Regions from separate parts of the Paenibacillus sp. FSL H3-0286 genome, predicted to be linked through region 4. Evidence: riboswitches for the same ligand, from Rfam matches in the RefSeq annotation. Region 4 holds a riboswitch; each other region holds the start of a gene.
The links. A riboswitch is a leader RNA that binds a small molecule or an ion and turns the genes downstream of it on or off. The one in region 4 is predicted to bind cobalamin.
Positions count from the first base shown of each region.

Region 1 (7,862 bases), 3.0 Mb from region 4:
TATCTTATGATCTATCTATTTTTATCGGTCGGAAGGGCTAAGAGTTTGATGATTTTTTAAATATTGTGTCGAATAAAAGTATATATTGTCATAAAACGACTTTCCTCAAATAAAAAAGGGCGGGCACCCAATCCGCTATTACTCCGAATCCAAGTGTGCCCGCCTAATCAAACTTCCTCTTCCTTATTCTCCAGAGGTATAGTACCAGTACAAAGTATCACCGTTCTGCAAAATATAACTGTCTGCACTGATGCTTGGATCCGCATCCCGGTTCGTTTTATACTTCCATCCGCTGCTTGGGCCTCCATCAAATTCAGCCAACCCGTCAATAGATTTCACGTAGATGCTTCCAGCGTTGCCGGATGATACTACCTTAGTCCCTAATTGACTGACTAGTAAGCTATAAGCCGTTTCGCCCTCTTTTAGAGCTACTGTTGTACTGGCTAGGATGGTTCCTTTCCGGCTATCTCCAATCACTGAGAGGGTAGCGGTAGCTTTTGCTGGAGCAATAACAGACGATCCGACAGTCAGAGACTGAGTATAACGCGCTACGCTCGGTACGCTATCTTTAGCATAACCGGTAACAGTTATTGTATAGCTATTTGCTGGGAGACCCCCATCAACAACAGCCACACCTTGTTCATTCGTGATTACCTTCTTATCACCAACAGAAACCTGCACACCTGCAGCCGGTGAGATAACCGGATCAGAAGTGAAGCTTTCCTGATTCCACACCCACTTTTTCTGTGAAACATTTACAGTAAAAGCTTCATTAGCTTTTGGCTGTGATGGGGTAAGCACCACAGCATCTACAACCTGTGTATTTTCTCCTGCATAATAGACAAGTACACGATCGGATTCCTGTAGTTCGAACGCATCCATACCCACACTTGGATATATCCACTCCCCGCCGCGTGATACCACGAAGCTCCACCATCCGTCGTAAGTACCTTGCGAAACTCCATGGATACCTGATACAAAGTTGCCATAAGACGATTTGGTGATATCCACTTTAAAATCATCGGTAGACCCTAGTTGTTGCAACGCTTCAAGGGCATTGGAGGCTTTCAAAGTCCCCTCACTAATCAACCCTTCCGGGCCTTCAACGGTTAGCGAAGCTGTTACATTCTTAGAAATCACTTTTAGAGCTTTTGTATATTTAGCAATCGTTGGGGCTTTGCCTTCACGGTAGCCAGTTACAGTCAGTGTATAGTCACCTGCGGGCACATTTCCTGAGAATACGGCCTCACCTTTAGCATTCGTCGTTACCTTGTGAGCTCCAATTTGGACCTGAACACCCGCAGCTTTTGCAGTTACAGGAGAGGAAGTGTTCGTAGCAGCGTCCCATTTCCACGTCTTACTAGTTACAGTGACGGTAAAGGAATCGCCCTCTTTAAGATTTGCTTTGGAAAGCGTAACGGAATCCACAAGCTTAGTGTCATCTCCGGCATAATAAACCAGTACCTGATCTGAATCTTTAAGTACAAAATCACTCATGCCTACATCGGGATTAATCCATTTTCCGTCACGTGATACAACATACATCCATCCGTCATAACCACCAAAGCTTCCAGCAGCAATACTTCCGATGCCAGTCACATAACTGCCCGAAGGATTTGTGATCGGCAAGTTCGTTTGAAGCGCCAGCTTCTCTAACGCTCCAAGTGCGTTGCCAGCATAGGCGTACCCTTGTGCCAACGTGGCCTGTGGTCCCTCAATCGTTACTGGAGCGTAGATGAGTGAGCTCTGAATGGAGGATTTGGAAAAATCGTATAGCTTACTGTTGCTTCCTTTATATAGCAAATTATAGGCAACCAGCGCCTGAAGCCCTTGCTCTGTCGCCAGAATATTACTGCTTCCACCACGGCTATGGGTGAAGCTACCATCAGCTAGACGATAGCTAAGCAGGTTCTCCATTAGATCCACTTTGTTTTTGGTGTATTCTAATCCACTAGGATCAACTCCGAAGGAGGTGAGTCCAAGGATTGCTTGTGCGCTACTTTCAGCACTGTCACCGTAACCCCCATGGCTATCTTGAGCTGTAGATAACCAAGCTACGGCTTGTAGCCCTGCTAAGTAGGCTTCGGGATTATTTTTATGTGCCGCCAGAGCCGTCAAGGTTATCGCTGTCATATCAGGCTCACTTGCACCTGAGGTTAGTGCAAAGCCCCCATCCGGATTCTGTTTGGAGAGAATCTCCGTAAGGAGCTTATCCGCCGTCCATTTCGCGTCACTTGGGATATTATATTTACCAGAATCCAGCGCAAGTAAAGCATATACCGGATTATTAAGCGTCTGTTCACTGAGCTTGCTATTATTATAAATTTTCTCAATCAGATTATAGCCAGGAGTCATTCCGTTACCAGCAAAGCTAGTAGGATCTGCACCAATCGCTCTCACTGCGAGCACGATTCGAGCATAATCGGTTACATTGGTGAAATCGCCAGCGGCATCCTTTACTTTTTTTTCAAGCTCTGAAAGGTAACTAGCCGGCAGCTTGTACCCTGCTTGCGCTAATCCAATGGCTTGCCAATCCGATTGCACGCCACCTTTCAAGAGATATTCTGCAGCCGCATAAGTCGCATCCGCAACATTAATCCGCTCCGCGGCAGTTGCCTCCAGACCGGCGCCAGCGCCCGCTTCTGCAAATATTTGTCCCGCCGGAACAAGAGATGTTCCTAGAATTGAAATGACCATGAATAAGGCCAGCCCAAGTGCTACAAACTTGGAAGACATGATTTTCTTCATTGTTTAACCTCTTTCTGTATAAGAATGGGTACTGCTGGGAATAAGACGCATAACATAAAGACCGCCCCTTTGGAGGGCGGTCAGGGAAGATTACAAATTGAGGCTGCGGCGCTTGCTTCCTGCCAACAGTCCATCTGTATATGTTCCACATTCTTACCCCACGAAGAATAGAAACGCTCACGAAAAAGGCAGGTCTCCTGGCTAATGCTTCATCGCTGTTCTTCACCTTCCCACCCTACCTTCGGGGCAGTGGCTTATAGAAGAAACGCTCCGCACATACAGTGGCGGGACCGCGCCGGACTCTTGCACCGGACTTCCCTTTTAAGCAGACGACTAGATTGATAGAGTCTGCACCTTTTCCAGTATGTAGTATCTTATTTTGACATCCATAATCATATCTATTAATACATAGCATGTCTATAGAAAAGCTTAGTATGGGCAGCAAAAAAATGAACAGCAATACGCCACCTTCCGGTGGGTATTGCTGTTCAGAAAGCTTGTTATTCGACTGTTCCATCCGGACTTGCAGTCGGGGAGGGTTCAGCACTTGAATCAGAAGCTGGTGGAATATTAGGGTCGGGATCTACGATCAATGTAAATCTTCCGGCTTTGATCATACTTTTCTCTAGAATTGTCGCTCCAGACTCCAATGTAACCTCAACCTGATAGGAAGGTTGTTCACCTTCAGTCACAGCTGTTGCGGAAGGCAACCCAGTGCTGTTCTCAGTATCAGAGGAAGGCGTAGTGGACGGAGAAGCATCAGCTACAGCGTTAGTAGAATCTGCACCTTCTGCTGTTCCTCCAGTAGTGCCAGCGGCATCTGACTCGTCAGCAGCGTTTCCCTCATCCGTCCCATCCGTTGACGGCACTGGACAAGTCCCATTTGTAGCAGCGACCTTAAAGCTTTTATCTATCTCTGTAGACGAAGACATTAAACTAACCTCAGTCGGTTGAAACTGCACACAGTCATCTGCACTTGCGAAGGTGAACACCAACATGCTGCTCCCCTTATCTCCTTCGACGCTCTGATCCTTCAAGTATACTGAAGCTGGAGGCAGCATATTGCCTGCACTCTGAACAGGGGTCGGCTCAGGGCTTGTCCCCGGCAGAGCCGTCTTCGTATCATCCGGACGCAGCATACTGAATACGATAATTGCAATAATCACCAGAATACCCGTAATGGAGCCGGAGATTAAGAGTCGAAATCGGCTGCGGCTGATCCAGCGCGCCAGCGGGGAAGCCAGTTGGGAACGGGCTTCATTGTACACATTTTGCAGAGCAGGCCGAGCTGCCGCGACATAGTTCTTTCGGAATTCCCGATTCTTGAACGCTTCACGATCACTGCTCAGGAAATACTTCAGAATCGCCTTACGGTAACCCGGTTGCAGCTTTTTATTCGAAACCGTAAATAAAGGATTGCCTTGCGACCAAGCAAAAAACCGATAGATGATTTCTTTGTCGGAACCGGCTTTACGCTTTAACAGCTCCAGAAGCGCATCGTAATCCAGCGGACCCCCTTCACGCTGAGTTGTATAGTAAAAGGCTAGCGGAAGCCGTTCAAAGGGTTCCAGAACACGCGCCTCTTTTAGCAAACGACGACCCAGTAGCTGCACATCGTCTAGTTCCTGCGGAGACAATCCTGTAAAAATCTCCTCATTCGGCTTCTCTTCACCAAACCAGCGGTAAGCGGCACGCAGCGCATTCTCTTTCTGCTTGCTAATCCTATCCAGTGGCGGCTGCCAATCGACAACATTACCATACCGTAAAAAAACTACCTCCAGAAGCTCCTCCTGCGTCATATCAGAAAGCGATAAGCGGTTCAGTAAGAATCTATCTGCTGAAGCAGCAAGATCCTGCATTAGGGAGAGTGCCTTAGGAGCAACTCCTGTTCCTTTGCGGCGATCTTTTTCTGCCTTATCTACAATTTCATGAATTTCCGCCACAGAAGCCACCGGATCATGCTCCAGCTGGAGCTTTTCTAGCAAATAATCCTTCACAGCATTTTGAGCAAAAGACTGCTCTAACGCCACTGGCAGGAACCGCCCCCAATGGAGCACAAAGCTCAGAATATCCGCAGATCTGGACGCCGCAGCTAGTCTTGATTCCATATAAGGCTCAAGTAGCTGCTTACGGAAATAAGTTTCAGACATCACGCGCTGGAAGTAAGCTGCACTTAACTCATCATTACTCTCAATGATCCCGTAAGCAGCACTCAAAATATCCTTGCGGCCCGCTTCCACACTATGAAGCATCCCATTGATGAAATAATCCACGATTCTGACCCTGTAATTGTGATCCTTAAGTACAAAATACTCTTTAAAGCATTCCATAATCGCCGGATCTGGCACATTTCTTTGCCGAATCAGATCAAATTCCCGGTCAAACCGTTCTAAGAAAATATCATTCAAGCGGATTCTAGAATGAATTGCACCGTCTGGTTTAAGGTAAGAAAGCAAACCACTTAGCACCGCACTCTTGTTTTCCGTATATAAATGCTCGTTCCCTTGCTCAATCTCATAAAATATAGCCAGCTCATTATAGAAAGAAAGGGTTAGCTTGTGCTCAGGACTCTCTCCACGCAGAATCTGATCGGCGAAGCTTACGAAGTCGTTAATATCTCCTGGATTCAGCAGTAACAGCTTCCATACCAAATCAGCATAAGGCTGGCGGGTCTCGCCAAAATCGACATTCCCCATCCGTCCGGAAGCCAAATCAAAGGTATAATCCTTCTCAATACTGCGGTCACCGGGACGAAGTGAACCTTTTTCCACAAAGCTAAGATGTATATATTTACGGCTTTGCGGTTCATTCGCATACGTAATCACGCCTAATCTACGGCGGAATTCATACGGCAGCACGCTATACAGAATTTCTGTAAGCTCCACCGCCCGCGCGGACAACTCGGTGATAGGTACGTTTAGAGCCACGTAGATTTTTTTCTTACCTGCTACAGAGAGCATTACGGCTTGCAATAACGCCTTGAATATCCCTTCATCAATCCCTAACAGACGTAAGCCTGCGATTGGATCCGGGCTGCGGTCTGTGCGAACAACTGGAATAGAGGGCAGCTCCGGCAAGGTTCCACCAAGCTCTCCAGTATAACGCTCTGCAAAATCAGCATGCAGCCAGTCTCCATAGCTCTGCACAATTTCTTCGGAACGTGAAGCAGGAACTACATAGTTATGTGCAAAAAAAGCGCTTCGTTGGCCTGTGAAATCGGCCGCTTGATAACGACTAAGCCCAATAACTGTATCCCCGTTCTCAGCATGAAATAGGTGCAGCGCACCAGGATATGCAGCCTCATCCTTCTCTCCACGTGCGGTTAACTCCGCAGGAGCATCGTAGAGGCAGAAGGGATGAAGGATTTTTTTCACAAAATTATTGTCTAGACTATCTGATTTCGCTACCGTATCGAAGCCTTCTGTGGAACGAAACACTCCGCGACGTTCGCGGGTGTACATCTGTTGGGCGATTGTTGACCCTGAGAAAACATTCACGGGCCGTCGCTCCCCTCAATATACTTCAGCTTATGCAGCAGCCAAATAAAAGGCTCGTCTACACGAATCGGGCTTACTACACCCTCAATCTTTTGATTCACAGGATTGCTGCCCAACGCAGATACTGCAAAATAACCCGTATTCGCGAAATAAACATCCATCGTATCTTTAAAGGGTCTGTCCACCTTACCAATAAATCTGCGAATTTCCCCGTCGATATTATGGAACTCGTCCATGTTTAATGTTTTGCGGTGAACATAGTTATTGAACACATTGCTGTTGGACTTGATGTAATCGCCATCCTCATCCTTCAGCGAATGCAGCATATCACTTTTGGCAAGCACAACCGCTGTTGGAATGTCTGTCTTACTCTTTTCCTGATAGGCAATAAAATCACCGAACATCGTCAGCACCACATCGCGCGGCTCGTCATATTGTGAGACCCATTCTCCCGGGCGGTCACCGATGTTAATATGAATCTTTTCACGGATAGAACGGATTTGCAGCGGATCGACCATAAACAAAATACCCGCAGAGTTCTTGATATGCTGACCATGAAGTCCAAGATAATCCTGATCCACCATACCCTCACCTGCTACATCAAAGAATACAAGTGTCAGTGGCGGTTTATTTTCATCCTTAAAGACAAATTGAAAGATAAAAGGCTCCTGCATTTTTTCCTTCTGTGTAGAAGCCAGCAGATCCCCACGCTCAAAAAGCGGTTCTTCATACAATGTACGGAACTTACGGCTAATCTCTGCATTAAGCGGCATACAAGCGGCATCAAAATGACCTGCTGTAGTATGCTGCAATGTGTGGATCAGCGAGGTCATATACACCGATTTCCCGACTTGGGATGCCCCGATAATCGAGATGATGTTACTTGGCACCTTCCCGGCAGTCACCGGCAGCTCATTATGGCAGGACGGGCAAAGCCGTCTGCGCGTAAGCACACCGTAACGATCCGTAAGCCCAGTTAACACATGATCCGTGTAATGATGATATTCTTCCGGAATATCCGCCGGGTTGATAATCGCTTCTATGTCATCTACCGTATCAAGCCCAAAGCGCTCACGGTATTTGTTCAAGGCGTCATCCTCACCCAATGCGTAATTTTCATCGTCCTCCCGGCTGTGCATAGCCCGAAAGACGACATCCTCCGGAGAGAACTTGGTGAAGCAATACGGACACACTATATCGTAAAAAAGCGGCCGCGGCTCCGGCTGATTCTTTTTCATAAAACGGCTAAAAAAAGACATCTACTCATCCTCCCAAAAGTTGTATCTACGTACTTGCTATGAACGCCACTGCTCATCACCCGCTTGTACGTGTAGACCGAGTCTCACTCCGGTACCAATTCGTAATAAAGCCCATATTTCTTGCCATCGGTGAAAAAGATGCGTACAAAATCATCCTTACCGATTTCAATCGGCGGAAGTACATTGCGTCCAGGAGCGAAATCCTGGACGAAGGGAAAGAGAATACCATCCTCTTTCCCTGCAGGATGCCCTCCACGTTTCTTGACATAACAGAGGACATCCCGTGCCACGGGCACTTCTGCCGTAATCGCCATATGTACGGTCTTTTGTTTTCCGAATAAGGCCTTTTTTTGTTGAA
Region 1 is NZ_CP150285.1:1,057,491-1,065,352, reverse strand. Features, by position in the region: gene MHB37_RS04575 (DUF4430 domain-containing protein) at 184-2,748, opposite strand; cobalamin riboswitch at 2,918-3,121, opposite strand; gene MHB37_RS04570 (glycosyltransferase) at 3,249-6,245, opposite strand; gene MHB37_RS04565 (hypothetical protein) at 6,242-7,504, opposite strand; gene MHB37_RS04560 (beta-mannanase) at 7,588-7,862, opposite strand, start outside.
Region 1: it holds a riboswitch for cobalamin, as region 4 does, so the genes downstream of both, MHB37_RS04575 (DUF4430 domain-containing protein) here and metE (5-methyltetrahydropteroyltriglutamate--homocysteine S-methyltransferase) in region 4, are expected to answer to the same signal.

Region 2 (7,862 bases), 2.8 Mb from region 4:
ATTTGACGTCAGTCATATCATAAAGACGTGTCTGGCCATTAACGAGCCGATCATAGGAAACCAGTGCATACATCGCCTGATCCGTAGCCATAAGATCTACTTCTCCTGGTTGCGCGCCTCCATTGCCTACTCCACCCTGCTTCACGTGATAAAAGCCACCTTCAGGTGCAGCAAAACTAAGCAATGCGTCTACTGCGGAATGTCCATTTTTAATAAATCTGGAATCCTTATGCGGGTCAATACCAAGGCCAGTTAAAGCTACAATCACCTGAGCGATGCTTTCGGAATTTGTAGATTCCCAGCTTGCAAAACCACCGTCTGCAGTCTGTGTTTTGGATAACCAAGCAATCCCCCGGTCCACAGCAGCTGTTACTTTGGCGTTGGTTTTGTAATAAGGCGTTAAGCCTTGAATGACCATCCCCGTGATATCTGGATCAGCCGCTGTAGCATTACTGCCTAGTGCCCATCCACCGCCGCTGATCTCTCTGCCCAAAATATAATCAATGAGCAGCTCTCTAGTCGTCTGCGTCTTTACACCCTTAACCACTGGAATGTCGTAATGATTACTGTCCAGTGCAATGAGAGCAAACACAGGTCCATTAATACCTTGCTTAATTACAGTATCAAAATCCGCGAGCGGTTCCAGTAGGTTATAACCCGCCACTTTATCAATATTTTTGTTGATTGAAGTTAATGCCAAAATAACTCTATCATATTCCGTATATTTTACGCTATGCAGCTTCCCAGCTTTTTCTTTAAGAGTTGCTTCTACATTCGCGTAGTACTTAGTGTAATAACTATCTGGAACCTTCACGCCTGAACGTGCCAGCCCGAACACTGTCCAGTCCCCGCCAACCGAGGAGATAACCGGGTTTGTTACTGTTTTTTGCAAAAAGGCAGCTGTGTTCTGAATATAAGAACTAACTGCTTTATTCTGAATAGTCGGACTAACCACTTTGTTCCCACTCTTATAATCATGGGTTCTAGTAGCTACAACAGCCGCCATTTCTCTAGTTACAAGCTCTTTAGGTTTAAATTGATTATCATCACCTAACATCAAACCAGTCGCAACAACGGTCTCTACATCTGCTTTGGCCCATGCCGATACGGTGTTGATATCTTTAATCGCTGTTCCTGGCTTCGTCGCCGGGATGGCCAATGCTCTGACGATAATTGCTGCCATCTGCTCACGAGTAATCTTGTCATTTGGCTTAAATTCATTATTAAAGCCTGTGATTAGACCTGCCTTATGCGCAGCATTCACATATGGATAGAACCAATCGCCTAGAGCGACATCCTTATAGGTAATACCTTTATCACTCTTAATATCAAGTTCTAATGCAGAAACCAGAATCTTAGTGAACTCCGCTCTTGTGATATAAGCTTTCGGATTCACCTGACCATTATTACCTTGGATATATCCTTTTACTGTAGCTGTTTCAATCGCTGAATAAGCCCAGGAAGAGATCTTATCAGCATCTGTATACAGTTGTTTAATATCATTTGTCTGGTTAGGATCCTTAGGAGTCACTGTTGGAGATGGACTCACATTTGGATCAACGCCGGCTTCCGGATTAGCTCCCCCACCAGGAGCAGGAGTAGCACCAGGCTTAGGCGTTGGGGTTGGAGTAGGGCTTGTAGTTGGTATCGGTGCATTTAGATCCACACCCAAATTCGTAGTATAACGCCACTGAATTCTTTCCCCGGCACTTAGTTTATATGAAGATGCACCATAATCAGGATAGACTCCATTCACATTATACATCCATCCACTGCCGCTGCCATGGTCAAATTCTCCATCGCCTGCGATCGATTCTACATACACACTTCCATATTTACCGCTCCAAGAATCTCGATATTCGATACCGCGGCTATCTAATGTTCTTTTTAGTACAGACCACACCGTGTCACCAGATTGGAGCTCTACCTGTACAGATGGAACAACATATCCCTTATTAATTGTAAGCTTATCCACGGACAGGGTTACATATGGTTTCGATGGAGTGGTTTCGCCACCATTGTTGCCACCATTGTTGCCGCCATTTCCTTCACCATTTCCGCTACCACCGTCGCCATTACCATTACCACCGTCGCCGCCAGGTGTTTGTACTGCACTGGAAGCATACGCAATGTAGTCAGTGAAGTGATTGGTTTTTACAATTAAGTCATTTCCACTATCATAGGCATACTCAGACTTACCGCTTGCAAAACCTAAGTCATCACTTGCAAATTTTTGAATGGCATGAGGGGTGCCATTTTGAATATAAGCAGCTTCTTTTCCTTTAAGGTCCTTAAAGGTTAACGTAATAAATTGACTGAATTCTACTCTTGCACTACCACCCATGGAAAATGCTTGAAGAATGTTATCAAGCTTCTTGTCCCCAGGAATAATCTGATTCACACTATCTTTTAGTGCAGATTCTGCACCGGTTAAAGCTGAAATCAGTTCAATCGCAGAGGCATCCCCACTTGTAACTTTTGCACCCTTAGGAATGACTACAGATACGTTACCTTTTATGGCCTCTATCTGAGGAAGGTCGCTGTTACTTGGTAAATTGACACTAACCTTCGATTGATTTTCTTCCGAAATAGCTACTGTGATTTCTTTGTTGCTATCTCCAGTGCTGATCGGAACGATATAATCATTAGCGTCATTTGGGATTTCAACTTTCGGGTTCTCCCCAGAAGGTAACGGAAGTTCTTTCGGACCCTCTGGTTGCCCAGGCCCCGGTTCTTCTGGTTGTTCCAGTTTCACATCATTCATATCAAAGAGACGGTTGCTATGATTGATCAGACGATCATAGGACACAAGTGCATACGTACCTTGGTCCGTTGCCATATTGTCTACTTTGCCTGTGAGGATATGCTTAAATCCACCCTCAGGTGCAGCAAAGCTAAGTAATGCATCAATAAGCGAATTTCCACTTTTAACAAATCTAGCGTCAGTGTGCGGATCTACACCTACACCAGTTAAGGCTACAATTACCTGCGAGATACTCTCGCTGCTAGTGCTTCCCCAGCTTGTAAATCCGCCTTGATTGTTTTGGTTATCGGACAGCCATTGGATGGCCCGATCCACGGCAGCTTTTACATCATCACGGGTTGCATAATAAGGTGCAAGAGCTTGCATCGCCATCGCAGTCATATCGACATCGGCTTTGGTTACGCCTAATGCCCAGCCACCAGCTTCTGCTGTACCTTTTTTAACCTCTTTATCTAAAATGTACTGAACTAGTTTTTCTCTTGTGGTCTGTTCTGTAACTCCATCAACTACAGGGATCTCATAGTTATGGCTATCTAACGCGATCAGAGCAAAAATCGGACCATTATTGCCTTGCTTTTGGATATATTGATAATCAGCGAGTGCTTTTCTCAGATCATATCCCGCAACATTTGTGATATCTTTTCCGATAGAGGTAAGTCCTAGAATCGCTCTGGAATTCTCTGTGCTTTTATTGGCGTCGAGTTTTCCATCCTCTTTAATGATTGATGCTATTTTCGTAGCTACATTATTGTAATAGAGATCATAATAACCGTTAGGTACTGTATAGTTCGCCCGTGCCAGAGAAAGGATCGACCATTCTCCGCTGCCTGTTCCAAACGACGGGGTCTTTACAGTGTTTAGAATATAGGCAAGGCTTTTATTTAATTGTTGTTTGGCTACAACAGCAGTAGGTTGTTCTAATTGCACATCATTCATATCAAAGAGACGGTTGCTATGATTGAGCAGACGATCATAGGACACAAGAGCATACGTACCTTGGTCCGTTGCCATATTGTCTACTTTGCCTGTGAGGATATGCTTAAATCCACCCTCAGGTGCAGCAAAGCTAAGTAATGCATCAATAAGCGAATTTCCACTTTTAACAAATCTAGCGTCAGTGTGCGGATCTACGCCTACACCAGTTAAGGCTACAATTACCTGCGAGATACTCTCGCTGCTAGTGCTTCCCCAGCTTGTAAATCCGCCTTGATTGTTTTGGTTATCGGACAGCCATTGGATGGCCCGATCCACGGCAGCTTTTACATCATCACGGGTTGCATAATAAGGTGCAAGAGCTTGCATCGCCATCGCAGTCATATCGACATCGGCTTTGGTTACGCCTAATGCCCAGCCACCAGCTTCTGCTGTACCTTTTTTAACCTCTTTATCTAAAATATACTGAACTAGTTTTTCTCTTGTGGTCTGTTCTGTAACTCCATCAACTACAGGAATCTCATAGTTATGGCTATCTAGCGCAATCAGAGCAAAAATCGGACCATTATTGCCTTGCTTTTGGATATATTGATAATCAGCGAGTGCTTTTCTCAGATCATATCCCGCAACATTTGTGATATCTTTTCCGATAGAGGTAAGTCCTAGAATCGCTCTGGAATTCTCTGTGCTTTTATTGGCGTCGAGTTTTCCATCCTCTTTAATGATTGATGCTATTTTCGTAGCTACATTATTGTAATAGAGATCATAATAACCGTTAGGTACTGTATAGTTCGCCCGTGCCAGAGAAAGGATCGACCATTCTCCGCTGCCTGTTCCAAACGTTGGATTCTTTACAGTATTTAAAATATAAGCAAGGTTTTTATCTAACTGTTGTTTGACGGCAACTGTAGTTTCCAGTTTGTAAGTAACCTGATAAGTTACATTTGTTTTGTTTCCAGCTCCGTCAAGAGCCGTTACAGCAATTGCATTAATGCCTGAATTCAGAGTAGCTTTGTACTCCCCATTTGCGGGTGATAAAGTAACTCCATTCAGCTTCACTTCTGGAGTAATGTCACTATATACATTGTCTGTGACAGCTACTTTGAAGCTTATTTCTTTATTGGATACTTCCTGTTTATCTTGTATGCCACTTACTGTAATAACAGGGGGTTCAATGTCTAATGCATTATTAAGACCGACAAGCGCATGATCTACACTTATTTGAGAGCTTGCCATGTTTTCGAGCACGGAATAGGCTTCATAAACTGCCGATTGCACTACTGGTCTGTCCAAAATAGTTTCTTTATTAGGGGCACTATTAATCTCGGCGATTTCCGCAGTTAAAGCATCCTTATTGGCAAGTTGAACTGGGATTTCCCCCCAGCCGCCAAGATCAGAACCATAGCCATAAGTGGTGAACTGAGTTCGAATGATGTCACCGTCTTGAGGCTTATAATCGGTCATCCCAAACGGAGGAAACACATTATTTACTGCATACATCCAACCCGACATGGAGGTGTAGTCAAACTGACTTAACCAATCTGGGTCTGCTTTAGTGCCGACTGTATTCCCATCGGCTGAAATCATATCTAAAATATATTGTGGAATATTGACTTCGCTTCTGCCACTATCTTTAACTTCTGATAAATAAAAACCACTATCTATATTTCCTAAATATCTATAATTCCCATCACCTAGCGCACGTGTTATTAAAGATGCGCCATTATCGCCTTCATAAATCGGAACTTTAATAGGTTCCTTAATATACCCTTGGCCTAAGGTGAATTTCTCTACGGATACAGATACATACCCTTTAAGGGTAGAGCTTGCTCCATCTGCTTGAGCCGGGATTACACTTGTAGAGAATGTCGTAATAAATACAGCTACAATAAGTAACCACGCTAAAAACTTATTTTTCTTCATTTTTCCATAACCCTTCCCTTCATACCTATGATAAAAAACAGAATAAACTTTCTCATAACCACAAAAAAACCACTCAACATAAACGTCAAGAGGTTAAGATAGTGAACCACAATAATAGCTGGCAAACACTATTCAAGCACCTCTCTATCGATCGTAGAGTTTGATGGTGTAACAGAAAAAGGCAGATATTCTGGCTCAAGTATCATCACCCTTGCTGCCTTCCCAGTTTCCCAGTGGCATTTTGCAAGGACTCCTCTTTCACAGCGGCGGGACCGCGCGGGATTCACACCCGCTTTCCATTTAACCAATCTATGATTGTACTTCCGCAACATTCATAGTTGGCACCTATTTCTAATTTTAAATTTTCATGCTTCATCATAACTAATATATATGCTTTTGTCATGTTATATTTCTTTTTTGTATAACGGGCAGCTAGAGATAATCCTATTGAATAACCAATTTCTACGAGTAGGGTTATTCAAATAATTTCTTTATCCAACTGTGGGGCAAATTAATTTAAATCACTAATTCTTATATGAATTTACCACAAATTAGTAAGGTACTCGCTAAGTGTATTCTATGTTAGGGTATATTCAGAAAGCGTTTACAAAATAAAACTGGAGGTGTTTGCGTTCATTTAACCACCAAGTACAGCGTCAAAGCCAGGTCCAAGCATCCTAAATTTATCTCACAAAGGAGAATTCAATGACTACGCGAATCCAGAAATCCTTCTTATCATTGACACTTGTCACCGCTCTTCTGCTCTCTCTGTTCTCATCCATGGCCGCAGCTGCAACTAAGGACGAGCAACAAGCTAAGGCAGCGCCAAAGAGTAAGATCCAATCCTATGTAGACGAAATGCAGCCCGGATGGAACCTTGGCAATACTTTAGATGCTACAGGTGAGGATGAAACCTCCTGGGGCAATCCACGTGTGACCCAAGATCTTATTAAAAAGATCGCCGCTCAAGGCTATAAAAGCATTCGGATTCCTGTGACCTGGGATACTCACATGGGTGCGGCACCAGACTATACCCTAGAAAAGGCCTACCTCGACCGTGTGGAAGAAGTTGTCGGCTGGGCACTGGACGCCAAGCTTTATGTCATGATTAATGTCCACCATGATTCCTGGCTATGGGTAAGCCATATGGAAGAAAAACACGATGAAACGCTGGCACGTTATAATGCAGCCTGGACTCAAATTGCCGATCGCTTCAAGGACAAATCCGATAAGCTGATGTTCGAGAGCATAAATGAACCTCGATTCACCGATGGTGGAAGCACAGACGAAGCAAAAATGGAGCAAATGCTTACTGAACTTAATAACTCTTTCTATCAAATCGTGCGGAAATCCGGTGGGAAAAACGACCTCCGCCCACTTGTATTACCTTCATTAGAGTCTTCACCTACGCAAACAAGAATGGATCATCTCTATAAGACGATTACGGCTCTGAACGATCCAAATATTATTGCGACCGTTCACTTCTATGGCTTCTGGCCGTTTAGTGTGAACATTGCCGGCTACACCACATTTGAAAAAGATACAAAAAATGATATCACTCAAACTTTTGATAACGTTTACAATACATTTGTAGCTAAAGGCATCCCTGTCATCGTCGGCGAATTTGGTTTATTAGGTTTCGATAAAGACACGGGTGTGATTGAACAGGGCGAGAAGCTTAAATTCTTCGAGTATCTGACTTATTATTTGAAAGAAAAGAAAATGACTTCCATGCTCTGGGATAACGGGCAGCATTTCAACCGTAAAACTTATAAGTGGTCTGACCCTGAACTCCACAATGTATTAATGTCTGGTCTGAAGGAGCGTTCCTCCAGCACCGAAAGCGATTTGGTCTACCTAAAAAAAGGTGCACAAATCAAAGATACCAAGGTTAAGCTGAACCTGAACGGAAATAAGCTAACCACCATTAGTGCCAACGGAAAGTATCTGACCAAAGGTAAAGATTACACCTTAAATGGTGAGGAGCTCATCCTCAAAGCCAGCCAACTTAAAAAGCTCACAGCTTCCCAAAAATACGGTGAAAATGCCGTGCTGACTCTGAAATTCAACAAGGGTGTTGCGTGGAGACTTAAGGTGATTGTGTATGACACAGCTAAATTAAGCGATGCAAAAGGCACGACTGAATCCTTTGCCATTCCGACCACCTTTAATGGTAACCAGCTTGCCACAATGGAAGCTGTATATACCGCTGGTGGCAATGCAGGTCCGCAGGACTGGACTC
Region 2 is NZ_CP150285.1:890,951-898,812, reverse strand. Features, by position in the region: gene MHB37_RS03910 (S-layer homology domain-containing protein) at 1-5,620, opposite strand, end outside; cobalamin riboswitch at 5,783-5,984, opposite strand; gene MHB37_RS03905 (cellulase family glycosylhydrolase) at 6,326-7,862, shown strand, end outside.
Region 2: it holds a riboswitch for cobalamin, as region 4 does, so the genes downstream of both, MHB37_RS03910 (S-layer homology domain-containing protein) here and metE (5-methyltetrahydropteroyltriglutamate--homocysteine S-methyltransferase) in region 4, are expected to answer to the same signal.

Region 3 (7,862 bases), 2.5 Mb from region 4:
CATATTTATAAAATTACTCTGTGCAAAAAAGTGACCCCACCAACTTCCGGCAGGGTCTAGATCTATATTATAAGGGGGTTATGTAATTACTATAATCCTCTTAGCTTAAATAAGTATGAAGCCCGTCTAAAGATTTGCTGAATTTTTATTATTTTTATCGAAACCGATCAAACAAGGTAACGTATCAATCTTAATTTCCAAATTACTATATATACAAAATGAAGGTGTGTATAAAGATGAAAATATTCAGTCTATTGCTTGTAGCATTGTCTTCCATTGGAGTAGTTGCCACATTCGGATTTTCAACATTCAGCTTAATCACAGGAATTATAGGAGGGCTTATTGCAGCATTTGCAATTTCAGGCTACTTGCAGTCTGTCAGACGTGATTACCCAAATGAGAGCTATGAGAACAAACATGTTAAGTATCAGTCGAACTATAATACTTGGTAAGCAAAATCCCCACCTTAAACTGGTGGGGATTTTCATATTCCCAAACACTTGTATAATCACTTTGTGATATTAATGGTAGAAGAAACAAACGAGGGATAATGGCTAGCTGTAGAAGTGCTTACACCGAAAATTCATTCCTTAGTTCATAGACTACTTGAGCTTTGTCTTGTTTGGTGATTTCCCCTTGTTTTAACCTCTAGTTAAATCTGTGCAGGATATGATGTATAGCCTTTTTAAAAGCTTCTTTCCCATGATGTTCATATTGACTAATCCAATTACTGTATGACAATTAAATAGAAGAGAGCTGCTAAAACAAACCGGTATAGAGCAAACCACTCCAATCGAAGTCTCTTAATCAGTTTGATGAACGTCACTACTGCAATCATTGCCACAAGAAAGGATGTCGCAAAGCCAATTAACATTAGAAGCAAATCGTCAGAACTCAGCAAATCACGACTATCGTACAAATCCAACAAGCTTGCACCAAACATAACAGGCACAGAAATAAGGAATGTAAAATCTGCAGCGGCTTTTTGGCTAGTGCCAAGCAACAGGCCACCTGAAATCGTCGAACCTGATCTCGAAAATCCCGGCCATAACGCCAAGCATTGAAACAGACCAATTCCGAAAGCCTGTTTATAATTAATCCCATCGATAGTATCAGCGGTTTCAGTCCGCCTATTCCGCGCTGCAATGATCATCAACACGCCACCAACAACTAGACCTATCAAAACAGGGGTTGGGCCAAATAATTGGCTTTTTATTGTGTCCTTGAAGAGAAGATATAGGGTTAATGCTGGTAACATAGCCAAAATCATATGAATGACATTTAATCCTTTGCTTTTGGAAAAATCCATTCTAATCATATTAACCCCAATCTCCAAATACCTTTTCCAATAAAGAATTAAAACTGCCATCACTGCACCCAACTGAATAACAATTTTAAAAGTTATTGCAGCATCTCCCTCAAAGCTAAGCAAATCGCCTGCTAGAATAAGATGTCCAGTAGATGATACTGGTAAAAATTCAGTTAAGCCCTCTATTATGCCAAGTATTATTGCTTTAATTACATCAGTCATCAGTGCATTGTCCCCTTTCGGAAATAAAATCATTTAATTTCCAGTATAAGGGAGACAAGTAAACTTCCCCATCGATTAACCTAACAATATTCAATTCAGAATGACATAATTGTCACATTGCTCATTATTCCAGTCTTAAGTAACTCCTTTATTAAACTATCCTTTCCCGTTAGCATAACAACAGTATCAAACATTAAATTCAACCTGTATCAATAAAAAATCCGTTAACCTTCTGAACTTGCTGCCCGTTATTTGGATAATCAATTTCAGAGCATGCAGCAGATATGAACACCGAAACGTAACTTCCATTTGATCATTCTGCAGCCGCGTGCGTGGAGCCTCAATGACCATCATGATTCCAAAGCGCTGAGAAACCACACAGAACCGCCACCCCGACCAAGAATTGGGGGTCCTTTTTTTGGCAAAACACAAAATATTAAGTATAATGTTATTGTCGAAACGCTAAGGCGTCTGTACAGGATGGCTACCTGGCACTGATGATGGCAGGCCAAGCGCTTTATAAAGTTTTCTTTATGTGTATTTATACTTTAGGAGCGTGGTTATCTATGAAAATTAATATTACCGCACATTTTAACATTGATATTACTTTATCTCTTCATCTGTTAGCCGTAGCCAGTCTTGCTTATGAACTCAGTTCACTGACGAGCTCGTGAAATTCGAGCGAAAAGTATCTGTACTAAGACACCTTGTGGTGTCTTTTTTATTTTTATAGTAATTACCATCTAACCGATCTGCCCCCGCAAGAGAAAAGCAGCTTATGCTGCACCTCCGCCACATCCTTCATTCTGATTGCTGTCAGCTTGCGACACGCCTTCCATCTGCTCGACAGTGACCACTAGTCATACCGTTTTCATTACCGATTTCGCGCCATGTCTTATCTTCCTTGATACGTTTCTCCAGAAGAACAGGGAACAGCAGGGGCTGTCCATCATATTCGACTTCAGGAAAGATTAGGCCATTCATCAATAAATATCACTCTGGATACTTATTCACATGTTCTCCCCAATCTGCAGGAAGCGGTGCCCCGATGTATCGGAGATTCTATTCTAGGAACCCGAAAAGAAGTGGAGAAAATTGACGAGACACCCACTTTAATCGACTAAAGGTTAGAAGAATGTTAGAAGTTGATGCTTGTACAAAAAAAAGGCGCAGTTCCAAAAACCCGGGAACACGCGCCACTATCGACTTTGTAAGGATGCTGGTGAAGGGAATTGAACCCCCGGCCTACGCATTACGAGTGCGTTGCTCTACCCCTGAGCTACACCAGCTTAACGCTGTTTTTCTGTCAAACAAAAAATATTATACAACTTTCAGCCAGAAACGCAAGCCTATTTCTCCCTGTTTTCCGCCCTCCTAAACTGCTAATCCACCTGTAGCTTACGCTCCACAGACTCTAACTTTCCACGGCTAGTAGAGGGTTTATCGCGGCGGTCGTCTATTTTAAGTGAAGTAGAGACACGTTCTGCACCTGCGGCAAAAGGAGACTCATGCAAAGCTTCTACCGCGGCAAAAATGCGTTGCAGAGGCCCTTCGATGATCGTACCCATAGACGTAAGTTCATAAGTAATCCCTTCTACTGTCTTCAGCACCCGCTGCATATCCGCAACATAGCTGCTAAGACTGGTACTGCCTGTTCCAATTGGAATAACTGTAACTTCAGCGATAGGCATGAGAATACCTCCTCGAAATTTTATAGTAGCTGTCTCCTTCCATTGTAACAATTCCACCGCTCTGTCACAAACTAAGCAAGATTATCCTCCCTTATCTCTTCTATTTCTTCTGATTACTCCAAAATATGACTTTGGGCTAAGAGTATTTTCTCATGAGCAAATTCTAGGGTCATCTGCACTATATTTATGGACTCTTTGTGGCATCTTTTCGGACAATTTATGAATCATTTCGCATCTCCCTGTGGATCAATTGTGGATTACTTATGGACAGCCTGTGGATCATTTGTGGAGTACTTTTGAAGAACCCGCTCCCCGCGCGGGTTTTCTAAAAAACTGTTTACAAACACAACATCTTGGGTTATTTTTATCTAACGACAACAAAATATAGTGGAGACAGGCGCTTTGATCCTTAACCGGATTTAGAGCTTAATAGGGAAGCGCGGTGAGAATCCGCTGCGGTCCCGCCACTGTAACCGGATGGCCTTCTTAAGCTTCTGGGAAGCTTGAGAATCCACATCTCCCGGCAAATGCCACTGAGGGTTAGGAACACCCTTGGGAAGGCGCCGAGAGATCCCACGGAAGCCAGGAGACCTACCTGTTTCGACGACACCAACTATTGATGCCTGCGAGGAACAGGGATGGTGTCCGCATGCGGTCATCTACGTAGAGACCTCTGCAAATATCCGTGTGGATATTTACATAACGCATCGGGCATTTTCTGCCATCCTCGGGTAGGGGATGCTTTTTTTATGTAATCTGAACAAATATACGACTGCTTATAGCAGTCCAACTTCTTATGGATATATGGATTTGATGATAGATGTTTTTCTTTTATACTGAGAGGAGAGCTGTACAATGACGTTGTTGGAGAGACAATTTAATGGAGTAGAAAATGCACGGGAAGTTCTTTTAGAAGAGCTCATTGATTTAGGCCGGGATATTATCGACAGTCGGGATATGGACCTATTGCGCGAGAATGCCAATTTGAATGGAGAGAGTTTCTCCGGTAAAATGAGCAAGTTCGGCAGTGAATATTCAAAATGGTACGCCCGCAATTTTACGATGCCGCCGCAGCTAGTGCAGGCTATTGATGACAATGTCGTCTATGTGCATGATCTGGATCAATACGCGATTGGAACGACGAACTGTATTTTCATCCCGTTTGATAAACTTCTCCGTGAAGGTTTCAATACCGGCAACGGCAGCGTTCGTCCTCCGAACTCAATAATGACAGCTATGTCTCTGGTAGCGATTATTTTCCAATCCCAGCAAAATGCTCAATATGGTGGTGTATCCGCCAATAAACTCGACTATGATCTGGCACCTTATGTAACCAAATCCTTCGCCAAGCTGTTCCGCAAGGGTCTGGATTATTTTGAAGAAGGACAAGCTGATGAATCTTTGGGCGAGATTACGATGAGCCGGACCGATCTGGCGGAGTTATATCCAAGGGCGTTCCGTTTTGCACTAAAGGAAACCGAAATCGAAACTCTGCAAGCGGCTGAAAGTATGGTACATAATCTGAATACCATGTCCAGCCGATCCGGTGGACAAATACCGTTTACCAGCATCAACTACGGTACTTGTACTTCACCAGAAGGTCAGCTTGTGATCAGTTCTCTGCTAACCGCAACTATGAACGGACTTGGCAGCGGAGAAACACCAGTGTTCCCGATTCAAATCTTCAAATGCAAGCAAGGAATCAATCAACAGCAAGGCGATCCTAACTATGAACTGTTCCTAAAAGCAGCTGAATGTTCTGCGCGCAGACTATATCCAAACTTCGCTAATCTGGACGCTCCGCTCAACTTGCAGTATTATGATTCAAGTGATCCTGATACGGAGTTCGCTACAATGGGCTGCCGAACCCGAGTGCTCGGTGACCGTTTTGGGCGTAATCATTGCTCTGGGAAGGGCAACCTTTCCTTTAATACACTAAATCTGGTTCGGCTAGGTCTTGCACACGGCACAGTAACAGGCAGACGTACCGTCGCAGACGAAGCTGGCTTCTATGAAGATCTAAATCATTATATGGATATTGCGCTGGAAGGACTTCTCCATCGCTTCCACATCCAAACCGCACAAAAAGCTAAAGCTTCCGATTTCATGATGCGAGAAGGCGTTTGGGAAGGCGGCGAACATCTTGCACCCGATGACACTGTAGGCGATCTGCTGAAGCATGGCAGTCTGTCTCTTGGCTTCATCGGTATGGCGGAATGTATGAAAGCTATGTACGGCAAACACCATGGCGAGGATATGGAAGTTCATGCCAAGGCGCTGGCTATCGTGCGTCATATGCGGGACTATTGCGATCGGAAAAGTGAGGAACTGGATCTTAACATCACCCTGTTCGCTACTCCAGCAGAAGGTTTGTCCGGTAAATTCACCAAAGTTGACCGCAAGGTACTGGGTTCCATTCCGGGCGTAACCGACCGTGAATATTATACGAACTCTTTTCACATCCCTGTATACTTCGATCTGGGTGCTGCTCAGAAGATCAGCTTGGAAGCTCCTTTCCATGAATACTGCAATGCCGGGGCTATTTCTTATGTCGAATTAAACGGCAATGCCCGCAACAACCCATCGGCTTTTATCAAAATCATTAAATATGCGCTCGAACAACAGGTCAGTTATTTCAGCATTAACCATCCGATTGACCGCTGCTCCAGCTGTGGATACGAAGGCGTAATTGGGACAAACTGTCCTTCCTGCAACGCAAATGAGAATGACGTGCACATCCGCCGTTTGCGCAGAGTTACAGGTTATTTAACCGGCGACTATCAGACCCGCTTTAATGCCGCCAAACAAGCTGAAGTTCGGGATCGCGTTAAGCATCTATGAATATTTGCGGTTACTATCCGGAGTCGATTAACGAGGGAGAGGGCATGCGGGCCGTCCTCTTTCTCAGCGGCTGCCGCCATCGTTGCCCGGGATGTTTTAATCCCGAGACATGGAACTTTAAATATGGAGAAGTCTTCACCTTAGAACGACAACATGAAATCATCGCAGAAATCGCCGCTAACCCTTTGCTGGATGGTCTGACACTGGCAGGCGGCGATCCTTTTTTCTCAGCAGAAGAGTTGCTGGGGTTCATTCATGAGCTTCGCACTGTACTGCCAGGGTTCTCAATCTGGATTTACAGTGGTTATACGTACGAAGAACTTACAGCCCTTCCCGGTACGCCGGAGTGGAATCTACTTAAACAGTGTCAGGTGTTAATAGATGGAAGATTTGTAGAAGAACTGAAAGATACTACGCTTCTCTACCGGGGAAGCTCCAACCAACGCATTATCGACATTCCGGCCAGCATGAACGGCTCGGAGGTCTTTCTGTGGCAGCCTGCTGCGCTATAATATATCAATTTTTGATATTGAAAATTAATTTGAAATAAGAAGGGATGAACTAACCATGCCGCAATTCGTAGTAAAACCGGATAATCGCCAACTGGCTTTTGATGAGAACCGTCTTTCCGTCTACGCTGACCGTATTCTGGAAGGTCTCGATCAACTAAATAAAGAAACTTTGCTGCGTGGAGTGAATTCCAAACTGCGTCGTGACTCGGTAAGCGGAGAAGAAATCAGCAACGCCTTCACCATGAGCGCTCTAGAGCTTGTAACAAAAGAAGAGCCTAACTGGAAGTTCGCAGCTGCCCGCGCCCTTCTGACTACCCTTTATAAAAAAGCTGCCGTCCATCGCCGCTACAAAGCTTATCCAGAAGAGCCTTACGGTGAATTGTATCCACTAATTACGGATCTCGTGAAAAAAGGAATCTATCGCGAAGAACTTCTAAGTCATTACACCAAAGAACAAATTATCGAACTAGGCGGGTGTATCGATTATACACGCGACCTTTTGTTTGACTATATCGGTCTGCTTACGCTATCCGACCGTTATTTGGCGCATGATTTTGACGGCCGTGTAATGGAGCTTCCACAAGAACGTTATATGATTATTGCTATGTACCTGATGCACCGTGAGCCAGCTGAGAAACGTCTTGAGCTTGTAAAAGAAGCTTATTGGGCTATGAGCAACATCTATATGACTGCTGCTACACCTACAATGTCCAATGCCGGCAAAAAGGTCGCTGGACAACTATCCAGCTGCTTTATTGATACTGTAGACGATTCCCTAGAGGGTATCTTTGACTCCAATACAGACGTAGCACGTCTAAGCAAAATGGGTGGCGGCATCGGCGTTTACCTCGGAAAAGTACGAGCACGTGGTTCGGATATCCGTGGCCACAAGAACACAAGCTCCGGCGTAATCCCTTGGATTCGCCAGTTGAACAATACAGCAGTCAGTGTAGACCAGTTGGGCACACGTAAAGGTGCTGTAGCTGTTTATCTTGATGTATTCCATAAAGATATTCTCGCTTTCCTCGATCTTAAGCTGAACAACGGTGACGAGCGCATGCGTGCACATGACGTGTTCCATGGCGTCTCCCTACCTGACCTGTTCATGGAAGCTGTAGAATCGCGCAGCCATTGGAACCTCTTCTGCCCTCATGAGGTGAAAAAGGTCATGGGCTGGACAGATAAAAATGGCCGTCCACTAGGATTGGAAGATTTCTACGATGAAGAGCTTGGCAAAGGTACTTTCCGTGAAAAATATGCTGAGGCTACAGCGAACCTGGAATTATC
Region 3 is NZ_CP150285.1:542,616-550,477, reverse strand. Features, by position in the region: gene MHB37_RS02405 (hypothetical protein) at 1-11, shown strand, start outside; gene MHB37_RS02400 (hypothetical protein) at 237-452, shown strand; gene MHB37_RS02395 (undecaprenyl-diphosphate phosphatase) at 728-1,531, opposite strand; gene MHB37_RS02390 (hypothetical protein) at 2,348-2,515, opposite strand; tRNA gene MHB37_RS02385 (tRNA-Thr) at 2,749-2,820, opposite strand; gene MHB37_RS02380 (MTH1187 family thiamine-binding protein) at 2,914-3,222, opposite strand; cobalamin riboswitch at 3,601-3,836, shown strand; gene MHB37_RS02375 (anaerobic ribonucleoside triphosphate reductase) at 4,078-6,063, shown strand; gene nrdG (anaerobic ribonucleoside-triphosphate reductase activating protein) at 6,060-6,575, shown strand; gene MHB37_RS02365 (ribonucleoside-diphosphate reductase subunit alpha) at 6,631-7,862, shown strand, end outside.
Region 3: it holds a riboswitch for cobalamin, as region 4 does, so the genes downstream of both, MHB37_RS02375 (anaerobic ribonucleoside triphosphate reductase) here and metE (5-methyltetrahydropteroyltriglutamate--homocysteine S-methyltransferase) in region 4, are expected to answer to the same signal.

Region 4 (7,862 bases):
GTGGCAAATATACTTTGCGGGCGATATTTCCAATCCCGATGATGGCGACTCTTTTGCGTGCAGAAACGATCAATGATCTAACTCCCCTCTTTATAATTCAAGAATTTATCTCTCTCTTTGTTCTCTATAAATGCTATTATACCTGCTTGGCGTTCGCCGACAATGATCTTCACTTCAATATTTACTTTTTATCCCGTATGATGAGATGAATGAGTGGAAGAAAGGGTATATTAGCTATGAGAAAATGGTTCTCGATTATTCTTTATGTTTCGGGCACAATCCTTGCGTTTATCTACAGATATGACATCCTTAGCTGGATGAAAGAGGATCATAATCTTTTCAGCTCTATAGGGATCGCAACTTTACTGGCTCTCTTTCCAGTTGTACCGTACAAAGCGGTCATCGGATTTTTTGGTTATGCATACGGAAGTTTGGCAGGTGCTTTAATTTGCTGGGTAGCTACAACCCTTGCTGCCGCATTCCTTTTCGGCGTAGTGAAGTTCTTATTTCAAGATCAAGCGAGAGCTTATCTGACTTCTATTCCCCTACTCGAAAAATTCACAAAAGGCATAGAACGGCGGCCCTTTGCTTCTATTGTCTTAGCACGTCTCTTGCCGATTATCCCGCAGACAGCAGTTAACATCTATGCCGGAGCAGCCGGACTGCCCTTCTGGGGTTATCTTGCTGCCTCAGCTATTGGAAAAATCCCAGGCATCGCCTTGTATGCCTTCCTTGGGGATCAACTGTTCCAGAACCCAGGTAATGCGATTATAGCCATTATTGTTTATGCCATTGTGCTTATTATAGCCGGACTAAGCTTTCGTTACAGTTCACAGGAAGTAAAAAACACTAGGTAACAGAGAGCTTATTTGGCGGAAGCTGGCAGGCTGTGGTTATTTGCTTTATAATTAGATTGTGATCTATTTAATTGCATTACATGAATGGAGGGATATTAATGAGTGAACATCAGACTAACCATATAAATTCCAAGGCGGAAAAAGCAACCTTTGCAGGTGGATGCTTCTGGTGCATGGTCTCGCCGTTCGAGGAATTGCCAGGCATTATTAGTGTCGTCTCCGGCTATACTGGCGGGCATACAGTGAATCCTACCTATGAAGAGGTATGCTCCGAAACTACAGGACATGTTGAAGCCGTACAAATTACGTTCAATCCAGAAATTTTCCCTTATAGCAAGCTGCTTGAGTTATTCTGGCAGCAAATTGACCCAACCGACGCGGGTGGACAATTCCATGATCGCGGCACCTCTTACGGAACGGCTATCTTCACCCATTCTGAAGAGCAGAAGCAACAAGCAGAGGCTTCCAAGGCAGCTTTGCAAGAAAGCGGCCGATTCGCTAGCCCGATTGTTACCCCGATCCTCCCGGCAGCAACCTTCTATCCTGCCGAAGAATATCATCAGGGCTACCATCGTAAGAACCCGGGCCACTACAAACGTTACCGTAAGGGTTCCGGACGAGAGGATTTTATCGAAACCCACTGGACACATAAAGAAGACAAACTAAGCTTGAAAGAACGTCTGACGCCACTTCAATATGAAGTCACTCAGAATAGCGCTACAGAGTCACCTTTCCGAAATGATTTTTGGGATCACCACGGAGAAGGCATTTATGTAGATATCGTATCTGGTGAAGCATTATTCAGTTCGCAGGATAAATACGATTCCGGTTGTGGCTGGCCCAGCTTTACACGTCCGATTCGCGATTACGCCGTGAAGGAAAAGACGGACCTCAGCCATTTGATGGTTCGCACAGAAGTGCGCAGCAAAGTAGCAGATTCCCATCTAGGTCATGTCTTCGACGATGGTCCAGGGGAAAACGGCCTGCGCTACTGCATTAATTCAGCAGCACTGCGCTTTATACCAAAAGAGGATCTGGAGAAAGAGGGCTATGGCGAGTATCGTGTAATCTTCCAGCCTGCCTAATCTTCGATAAAAGCGAAATACTGTACTGTCTTACAGAAAAGAAAAGCCTCCAATTCACGGTATACCATGAATTGGAGGCTTTTTAATTCATAGGAGCTTATTCTTTATTCTCGTCCTCGTTAGCTTTCTTATCCTTTATTGAGGTTGTCACCTTTGGCTCTGCTGGTCCAGGGAGTACCGCCTTGTTCAGTTCCCGATTTTCCTGCCGTATCCGCTGGGTCTGCTGCTCCCGTCGTGCACGGATATTTTTGCGGGCAAACCAAACGATGACTAAAATAATGCCCGCACCGATTAGAATCGGCAATGCACCTGCAAGAATTACAAAAATCCACTGAAACATAACAGATAGTGCGTTCAGGCTTCCTTTTAAAGCATCCGATGCCCGTTCTAGCAATGGACCTTGCTCTGCCTTTTCCTTCACGGCTAAGCTCTCATCCGTCTGGTACACTCTAAGCTCTACCGTTGAAAAAGATACGTTCTGATCTATATATCGCATTCTGCCTTTGATCTGCTCAATCGTTTCTTGAATCGAACCAAGCTCGTTTGCAAAGGCGACCAGATCACTTGATTTCGTTGCTTTTTTCATAAACTCTGTGTATTGAGCTTCCATTAACTGCTTTGCCTTTAGACGCGACTCCAGATCAACATACTCCTCCGAGACATCCTGACCTTGAATACTGCGTTGTAGCGATTCGTGTTTTACTTTTTCCAAATTATTCAGAAAAGGAGAGAACCCGGAGGCAGGCACCTTAAGGATAAACGTCCCTCCTTGCTCATATTGCGACATGTTTTCGTTAAACTCTATAATATATCCTTTAGCCATCGTTACCATGTTGCGGATTTCAGTCTGAGCTTTACCGTAATCTTCTACTTCCATAGTCAGATTGGCATGATAGATTAGCTTCTTGTTCAATCCTTCCACGACATCACTGCCCGTGAATCCCGCGTTCCCTTGATCCGTGTTCTCTGATGTCAAACCTTTTTCAACTGGGGCTTCGTTGCCTCCCGCTGCTGTCTCAGCTTCTGCTGAGGTGCTCTTATCCGCTAATGTAGCTTTCGAAGATTGCTCAGTGGTTGCTGCAGCAGAATTACTCGTATTTCCGCCGTCACCAGCTAATTTGTCTGCCGCCGAATTGTTATCACCCGAGCCACAACCTGCCAATACCACCGCAAGAATTAATAAACATAAGTAATGCAGACCCCATTTGCGCATTCTCATTCCTCCAAAAGTGTAGTGGTTATCCCTAGCATTGTAACGTTACGGAATGTCATGTTCTGTACAGATCTCTTCCGTCTCTCATTTCTATAACGCCCCAAAACTTGGAAGGTTGCACTGGAATATGGAATTTCGGTAAATTTCTTTTGGTTTTTCTTGTTGAATACACAAAAAGCCGCATTTCTGCGGCTCTTATTGGACATATTTTTGATGTGGGAAGGTGACCCGAAAGTTAAAGAACTTATTTGCTTACAAACTCATTATTTGGTACAATTACCACGTCTAACCTAGTAAAAAAAGCCAAATACCCTCTATTCATAATGAATGAGGGCGTGACACGGCTTTGTTGAGACAAGCTCCACCTTGCTGAACAGAGCCGTTCATTGAATGATACTATCAATTACTATAAGGGGAGGTGAACCCTCATGGCAAAAGACGTAGTTTGTGAAGTTAACTCCTGCACCCACTGGGCAGAAGAGAACAAATGCAGCGCTGAATCGATCTTCGTAGCTTTCCACAGCTCCCAAGAACCAAAACGCGCAGAAGAAACAGATTGCAAAACTTTCGAAAGTAAATAAGTAAATGCCTGAAGGGACCCTCCACGGTTCCTTCTTTTTCTTTTTCATTCTAACAAGATTGAGAATTATTATCAAGTAGCTGATTATAAAAAAATAAGTGAACTAAAAAGCCAGGGTAAATTACCCTGGCTCTAATTTATTTATGTCTATTTTGATGCAATAACCCCTGACTTTTCCCTCGCAATAGCAGCAGCGCTTACCATGTTACGTAGTGCATCCTCTGTCTCCTGCCAGCCACGTGTTTTCAGACCGCAATCCGGATTAATCCAGAACTGTTCAGGGTCCAGCACCCGCAGCGCACGATCGATATTCGCCGTCATTTCTTCTACAGCCGGAACCCGCGGGCTATGGATGTCATACACTCCAAGACCGATTCCTTTATCATAGGCCTGCTCCTCAAAGCTGATAATCAGCTCCCCATGGCTACGTGAAGTCTCAATGGAGATTACATCAGCATCCATAGCCGATATGGAATCGATCATGTCATTGAATTCGCTATAGCACATATGCGTATGAATTTGTGTCGTAGCCTTCACATGGTTCGTAGCAACGCGGAACGACTTCACTGCCCAGTTCAGGTAATGCTCACGGTCTTCTGCCTTAAGCGGAAGTCCTTCACGTATAGCCGGCTCATCCACTTGAATCATTTCGATGCCTGCATCTTCCAACGCTTTTACTTCATGGCGAAGGGCAAGAGCAATTTGATTGGCTACCTCTTCCCGGCTGAGATCATCACGTACAAATGACCAATTGAGGATAGTTACAGGACCCGTCAACATTCCTTTAACCGGAAGCTTCGTCAACGATTGTGCATAGACACTTTCTTTAACAGTCATAGGCTGTATAAATGCAACATCCGCGTAGATCACCGGTGGCTTAACGCAACGGGAACCGTAGGATTGAACCCAGCCATTACTAGTAAACAAGTATCCATCCAGCTTTTCTCCGAAAAACTCCACCATATCTGTACGCTCGAACTCACCGTGGACCAGAACATCCAGACCTAGCTTTTCTTGGAAGGTAATTGCATCCGCGATCTGCTCACGAACAAATCCATCATAACGCTCCTGATTCCAGACCCCTTTACGCCATTTCAATCTCGCCTGACGCACTTCTACTGTCTGCGGGAAGCTACCAATTGTAGTGGTTGGCAGAAGTGGAAGCTGCCATTTCTCTTGCTGCACCTTTAAGCGTTCAGCAAAAGGCAAACTGCGTTGGTCCGGCAAAGCTGCAAGTGCAAGCACTTGCTCCGCCACATCCTTACGGCCACGCTCAGGTAGTGCGCGGAATGCTGCAATAGCTTCACGACTAGCGGCCAGCGCTGCTTTAGAAGCTTCTCCTTTATCTGCGAGGGCTGCTCCGAGCAAACTAAGCTCTGCAAGCTTCTCATCGGCAAAAGCTAACGCATTCTTAACTGTCGCCTTCTGCTTCACCTCACCTTGAACGGTGACTGGGACATGCAGCAGACTGCAAGAAGGCTGAAGAATAAGACGATCAAGCGGCACATGAACGCTGAGCTTTTCTACCAGTTGCAGCTTAGCGTCTAAATCGGAACGCCAGATGTTCCGTCCATCAATAATTCCGGCACCCAGCCATTTGTCCTTCGGCCAGCCAAGACGTTCGATAGAAGCCAGATTCGCTCCACCATCGTGCACAAAGTCAAGACCCAAGCCTTGAACAGGCAACTCTAGCAGTGCCTCCAACGGTTCAGCAGCTTCGAAATACGTCTGTAAAATAATATTCAAGCCCGGCACGGAGCCGGCAATTTCTGTGTATATCGAGTTAAGCAGTGTTAATTCTTCTTTACTTATGCCTGTAACAATCGCTGGCTCATCGATTTGTACCCAGCTTACCCCTTCTTGCTTCAGTTCCTGTAGCAGTTGAACATAGACTGGAACAAAACGTGCAGCAATCTTGGCGATATCTGCCGCTGCGTAACCTTTGGACAGCTTAAGGAAGGTATACAGACCTAAAAGTACCGGTTTACCTTCAATCCCTGCCTGCGATTTAGCAAAACGATAAGCCGCTAGAGGTTTATTTTCAGTCAGGCGTGGTGTTTGTGTGCCGATCTCTGGAACGATATAGTGATAGTTCGTATTGAACCATTTGGTCATCTCACAGGCAGTAGCCTCAGTATTACCACGGGCCATTGCAAAATAAAGATCAAGCCCGATGTCGCCGCCATCATACGTGTACCGTGGAGGTACAATTCCAAACATAACAGCCGTATCCAACACATGGTCATAAAAAGTAAAATCATTCACCGGAATAAGCTCAATTCCTGCCTCTTGCTGGGTCTTCAAATGCTGCAGCTGAATTGCTGCCATTTCGGAGCGGAATTGCTCTTCATTTATTTTCCCCTGCCAGTAGGCTTCCAGTGTCTTTTTCCACTCGCGGTTCTTTCCGATTCTCGGATATCCAAGATTACTTACTTTTACTTTATTCGTCATCTCGATACACTCCCTCTTCCATCTCTTATTTCAAACTCCAAAGCTACTTGCTTTCCTATAAAAAAGAGCGCCCTTCCCTAAAAAAGTCAAAGGGAAAGACGCCCATGATATACCCATGGTTAACGTCTAACACCTCCCTATCTTCCGTAGGTGAAGCAGTGCTGTTGAAACAGGCAGGTCTCCTGGCTAGCGGCGTCAACATCTTGAGCAGTCTTCCCAGCAGTAGTAAATTGCCAGTGACCTCTGTTGCTCGAGATTCTTCCGTTACAGTGGCGGGACCGCATCGGCTTCGAACCGAATTTCCCTATTAAGCCTACCGAATTACTATTTTCCGGTCAGCACCTGTCTCCGATATCATTCATCATTTGAGTGTCTTAATCTGATGTCATCATACGTGAAAGCCCCAGCAATCTGCAATAGATTACTGGGGCTTCTGTTATATCGATTCCTTATAACGGACTTAGAAAAATACGAAATATACTACAGCAGCAAGAATTATACGGTATATAGCAAACGGTAAGAGCTTGATACGATTGATCAGTTTTAAGAAGAAACGCATCGATAACAGCGCAAATAGGAAGGCACTAATAAAGCCTGCAATAAAAAACGGCAACGCGTCCATGGTGAAATATTGCCAGTTTTTCATCAGTGACAACAGACTGGCACCTGCCATGATGGGTACTGCCATAATAAACGTAAAATCAGCAGCGGCACGATGGCTCATCCCGAGGAGTACTCCACCAGAAATCGTCGAGCCCGAGCGTGAAAATCCAGGCCATAACGAAAAACACTGTACAAGACCTACACCAAGTGCCTGTTTGTATGTAATCTGATCTACACTCTCAGTTCTGATCTTCTTCGGCCCAAACAGATCGGCAATAATCATTAATATAGCCCCAATCACTAGACCAATTAACACTGTTGAGGTAGAGAATAAATGCTCATCAATATAATCATTAAACAGAACACCTAACACACCTGCAGGCACTAACCCTACCAGAACCTGAGTCAGCTTGAGATGCCCGCCCTGCTCCAACTGCGGTAGCTCCTCTGTTACAGGATCCAACTGCTTACGGCTGAAACGCTTTAAGCCTAACAAATCAATGAACCGATTTCTAAAGATCACAACAACCGCTAATATTGAACCCAGTTGAATAACTACTTTGAAGGTATTTGCTGTATATTGTCCAAATAACTCCTGTGATTTCAGCCACATATCATCAACAATAATCATATGACCCGTGGAGGATACTGGAGCAAATTCGGTTAAACCTTCAACAAGCCCCAAAATAATGGCTTTAATAATCGTTAATAGCTCCATTTGTTTCCCTCCTTTTTAATAGTCATTTCTATTATCAGTCCACTACCCGCTTAGCCCTCAGTGTTCATTCTCCGGCTGCGTTTGCGGAAGTACAGAAACCCAAGGATAACTAATCCGCCAGCAATTAGTACATAGACTACATTGGAGTACACATCCATGTACACGGCAATGTCTTCCCAGGATTCGCCCAATACCGCGCCAATAAGCACAAGCAGCAAATTCCATCCCAATGTGCCAATCGTTGTGAAGATCATAAATACTCCAAATTTCATGCCCGACATTCCCGCCGGAATCGAAATCAGACTGCGGACCAGCGGAACCATCCGACAAAACAATACAGTCCAGTAGCCATATT
Region 4 is NZ_CP150285.1:5,129,966-5,137,827, forward strand. Features, by position in the region: gene MHB37_RS23130 (Gfo/Idh/MocA family protein) at 1-73, opposite strand, end outside; gene MHB37_RS23135 (TVP38/TMEM64 family protein) at 237-857, shown strand; gene msrA (peptide-methionine (S)-S-oxide reductase MsrA) at 956-1,942, shown strand; gene MHB37_RS23145 (DUF4349 domain-containing protein) at 2,040-3,155, opposite strand; gene MHB37_RS23150 (DUF1540 domain-containing protein) at 3,584-3,736, shown strand; gene metE (5-methyltetrahydropteroyltriglutamate--homocysteine S-methyltransferase) at 3,883-6,186, opposite strand; cobalamin riboswitch at 6,341-6,547, opposite strand; gene MHB37_RS23160 (undecaprenyl-diphosphate phosphatase) at 6,647-7,507, opposite strand; gene MHB37_RS23165 (DedA family protein) at 7,558-7,862, opposite strand, start outside.